One region of the Mesorhizobium oxytropidicola genome, then DNA from elsewhere that is predicted to be linked to it. Evidence: riboswitches for the same ligand, from Rfam matches in the RefSeq annotation. Region 1 holds a riboswitch; the other holds the start of a gene.
What was found. Region 1 has a riboswitch for cobalamin ahead of AC0V8S_RS18475 (DUF1636 family protein). Riboswitches for the same ligand answer to the same signal wherever they lie in the genome.
Positions count from the first base shown of each region.

Region 1 (2,176 bases):
GCGATCGAGGCAATGTCGACGATGAAGGTGTCGAAGTCGTCATGCTCATGGTCGAAGGCGCCGTCATGATGGGATTTGCGGTTTTCGATGTCGTCCTCGACGGCGAGACCGAGTCCGAGCAGTACGGAAGGATCGACCTTGCCGTGTGCTGTCGGCACGATCTTCACGGCACGGGCGGAATGTTCGCCAATGATGGCGTTGGCGCGGGCCGAGCCGGCGGCATCCATCAGGTCGCTCTTCGACAGGATGATCAAATCGGCGCAAGCGATCTGATCCTCGAACACTTCCTCGACCGGGTCGTCATGGTCGAGGCTGTCATCCTGCGCGCGCTGCGCCTGCAGCGCGTCCATATCGTTGGCGACGCGGCCTTCGGCAAGTGCGGGACCATCGACCACGGCGATGACGCCGTCGACCGTCACGCGGCTCTTCACCGTCGGCCACTGAAAAGCCTGGACCAGTGGCTTGGGCAGAGCGAGGCCTGAGGTTTCGATCAGGATGTGGTCGACTTTCGGCGTCAGCGACAGGATTTGATCGAGCGCCGGCACGAAATCGTCGGCGACGGTGCAGCAGATGCAGCCATTGGCCAGTTCGACGATGTTTTCCTCCGGGCAGGTGTCGATGCCGCAGCCCTTCAAAATCTCGCCGTCGATACCGATGTCGCCGAACTCGTTGACGATGATGGCAATGCGCTTGCCGCCGGCGTTTTCCAGGAGATGGCGGACCAGCGTCGTCTTGCCGGCGCCGAGGAAGCCGGTGACGACGGTGCAGGGGACGCGGGAGACGGAAGCGCTCATGATCAATCCTTCAACAGGTCGAGAGGTGGAATGCGGGCAACGAGGCCGCGCTTGAGGGAATCAGGCCGGCCGCGCCATGGAATGAGGCCGTCCGTCGAGGTGGCGAAGAGCTTTGCGCCGGTGACGAGGTCGGCGCCGCTGGTCGCGGTCAGGTCGCCGAACACATAGCTCCAGCAGCCGTCGCGCAGGATCGCCGCACTGAGGCGGCGCTTGCAATTGCCGAGGCATTCGACCGTGCGCACGCGGATATGGTCGTCAGACGCTGCACGGCGCGTGTCATCAGCCAGCAGTTCGCCGGCGCGGGGATGAGCATCTGAGCCGGTTTCGTCACGGCAGGAAGCGCAGACGATGACGGTGACGCCGGCCAAGGCACCGCCGTCGGCGGACGAATTGTCCGCTGTGCCAGCCGAAAAACTGCTGTTCTGGTCCAAAAAGCCGGGCTCCTTGCCCGGAAACCCGCCGGGCGATCGGATTCTCTTGTCGCAGACGGCAGGTCTCCTGGCTCGCGGGTCATCGCCTTGGGTGCCGCCTTCCCGGGAACATCCCAGTGGCTTTCGGCCTTGGCTCTTCGCTTACAGTTGCGGGGACAGCCGCGGATTTGGGATTTTGTCCCGCACCGCATTCCCTCTTAGCCCCTGCCGTTGCGGGCAAGGGACCATCTGGACCGGATTTAGGCTTTTGTGGGCAGTGGTGTCAACGCGCGGCTACGACATGGCTATGTCGGCCAGCGCCGGGCCCAGACCGCCGGCTGGCGTCACTGCCATGCGTTCGAGCCCAAGCCAGCCCTGCATCTGTTTCAATTCCTCGAACAGTTGCGCGGCGGTTTCTGGCGGTGCGCCAGGCTCGGAGTAGGCGGCATGGACGCGCAGGACACTGGCCGGCCGGTCGGCCTTGAGGTCGACACGCGCCACGATCCGGTCGCCGAGCAGGAAGGGCAGGACGTAATAGCCGTATTGGCGCTTCTCAGCTGGCGTATAGATCTCGATGCGGTAGTGGAAATCGAACAGCCGCTCCGAGCGCGATCGTTCGAACACCACAGGGTCGAACGGCGCCAGCAAGGCGCGCGCCTCGATTTTGCGGGGCAAACGGGCATCCTTATGGAGGTAAGCCGGCTTGTCCCAGCCTTCGACCCGCACCGGCACCAGTTCGCCAGTCTCGACCAGTTCCTCCAAACGCCCCTTCATGTCGGCCGGCGACAGGCGGAAATAGTCGCGCAAATCGCTTGATGTCGCCACGCCATGGGCGCGGGCGGAAATGCGCAGCAATTCGCGATGCGCGTCCTCGGCTGATGGCACCGGCAGGTCGAGGATCGCCGGCGGCAGCACGCGTTCGGGCAAATCATAGAAGCGCTCGAAGCCGCGGCGATGCGCCGTGGTGATGCG
Region 1 is NZ_CM149692.1:3,705,176-3,707,351, forward strand. Features, by position in the region: gene cobW (cobalamin biosynthesis protein CobW) at 1-794, opposite strand, end outside; gene AC0V8S_RS18475 (DUF1636 family protein) at 797-1,225, opposite strand; cobalamin riboswitch at 1,266-1,469, opposite strand; gene AC0V8S_RS18480 (winged helix-turn-helix domain-containing protein) at 1,499-2,176, opposite strand, start outside.

Region 2 (2,176 bases), 1.7 Mb from region 1:
AAAATACACCGCCAAGACCTTGCTGCCGGACGGCGGCGAGGCGGCGGTGCTGGAAGGCTTGCCGAGCTCGACGCCGGCAGTGGAGCGGTTGAACGGCTTCAAGGACGGCGTCAAGGAGAATGCCAAGATCCAGGTCGTGGCCGAGCAGGCCGCCGACTGGGTGCCGGACAAAGCCCAGACCGCCTTCTCGGCCATGCTCCAGGCGCATCCCGATATCAAGGTGCTCTACGCCTCGAACGACATGATGGCGGCCGGCGCGTTGCTTGCCGCCAAGGGAGCTGGCAAGCAGGTCAAGATCATCGGCACCGACGGCCTGCCAGGCCCGGCCGGCGGCATCGAGGCCGTCGCCAAGGGCGACTGGGCGGCGACCTTCACCTATCCGACGGGTGCGAAGGAAGCGATCGAGATGTCGAAGAAGATACTGCTCGACTGCGCCACTTCGGTGGACGCGACGGTAACGGTGGAGACCACCGCGATCACGGCTGAGAATGCGAAGGCGCTGGCGGGGAAGTAAGCCCGTCTGCCTGTAGACCATCCGATCCAGGGCGGGTTCACGCGAACCCGCCCTGTCTACGTTCGCAACCTTCTCCGGCACTCGAAGGGTGGTGGCAAGGGATTGACAGCGGCAGAGGATATGTCTTTAACAGTTCTGTTATTACATAACAGACGGAGATGTTGTATGCGCCTTCTCTGACGAGGTCGCAGGCTGCTGGTGCCACGATGGTGACAGGCTCGGTCGAAAAGAATCGTTGCGATGCGTCCGGGGCAAAACTACGATTGCCCGGTGATGGTCCCCGCGCCGAAAGGCAAGGGGTGAAAAGGGAACACGGTGAGACCCTCAAAGGTCGAGACCGTGGCTGCCCCCGCAACTGTAAGCGGTGAGCAAGATCCGAAATGCCACTGGCCGGCAAGGCTGGGAAGGCAGGATTGCGCCGAGACCCGCGAGCCAGGAGACCTGCCATCACTGAGTTGACCGGACGGGGTGTGCCGGGAGGAAACGTGGACGTCGGTCTTGTCGGCCGGCTCGCCAACATCCTTCCGTCGCCAGTTTTGGAAAGTGACGGAAAGTTGGACGGCTCCATCGATCATCGCATCATCGTGTGCACGCTTTGCCGTGACGTCCCGACCGGCATCAGGTCGGGCGAAAGCCTGTGCGCCGATTTGCGCTCCCGGCTCTCGGCCCATCATGAACCCGCCGTGGCGCATGGCTTCACGATCGAAGGCGTCGAGTGCATGGCGGGCTGCGCGCGGCCGCTGACGGTGGCCTTCCAGGCGCCGGGCAAGGCTTCCTATCTTTTCGGCTCCATCGACGCCGAGGCCGACGCCGGTGATCTCGTGCGATTTGCAAGGCTATACGCCTCGCTCGCTGACGGCTGGTGCAATTCCGGACAACGTCCGCCGCGACTGGCGGGCAAGACGCTGGCCCGTATCCCCGGCCCGGCCAAGTTTGCGGGTGACAGCCGATGACAATGCCGCTTCTCGAAGCGCACGACCTCTGCGCGATGGCGAATGGCCGCGACCTGGTCCACGCCGTCAGCCTGTCGGTGGCATCAGGCGATCGCGTTGCCATTATCGGCCCCAATGGCGCCGGCAAGACCACGCTGCTGCGCATGCTGTCGGGCATGCTCAGGCCAACTGCGGGCGAGGTGAAGCTTGGCGGGCGCCACCTGGACAGGATCTCGACCGCCGAGCGCGCGCTTCACATCGCCGTCGTCGGCCAGACCGACCAGCCAGACCCGAGGCTGGCGGTGATCGACTATGTCGAACTCGGCCGCGTTCCGCATGCGGGCCTGAGGCGCAAGAGCGAGGAACGCCACATTGTCGTCGACGCGCTGGGCCGAACCGGCCTGTTGCCGCTGCTTGGCCGCAGCATCGGCTCGCTGTCGGGCGGCGAACGCCAGCGCGCCCAGCTTGCGCGCGCCATCGCACAGCAACCGAAAGTGCTGTTCCTCGACGAGCCGACCAACCATCTCGACCCGCGCGCCCGCGGCGAGCTTCTCGAACTCGTGGCCGGCTTCGGCATGACGGTGATCGCGGTGCTGCACGATCTGGCGTTGGTGGCACCCTTCGCCACCAGGGTCGCGGTGATGCACGAAGCGCGGCTGCATGCGCTGGCTGCACCGCGCGAAGCGCTGACCCAACAGCTGATCCGCGAGATTTTCGGCGTCGACGTGTT
Region 2 is NZ_CM149692.1:5,433,632-5,435,807, reverse strand. Features, by position in the region: gene AC0V8S_RS27320 (substrate-binding domain-containing protein) at 1-514, shown strand, start outside; cobalamin riboswitch at 772-977, shown strand; gene AC0V8S_RS27315 (DUF1636 family protein) at 1,000-1,467, shown strand; gene AC0V8S_RS27310 (ABC transporter ATP-binding protein) at 1,464-2,176, shown strand, end outside.
Region 2: another riboswitch for cobalamin. It lies ahead of AC0V8S_RS27315 (DUF1636 family protein); the one in region 1 lies ahead of AC0V8S_RS18475 (DUF1636 family protein).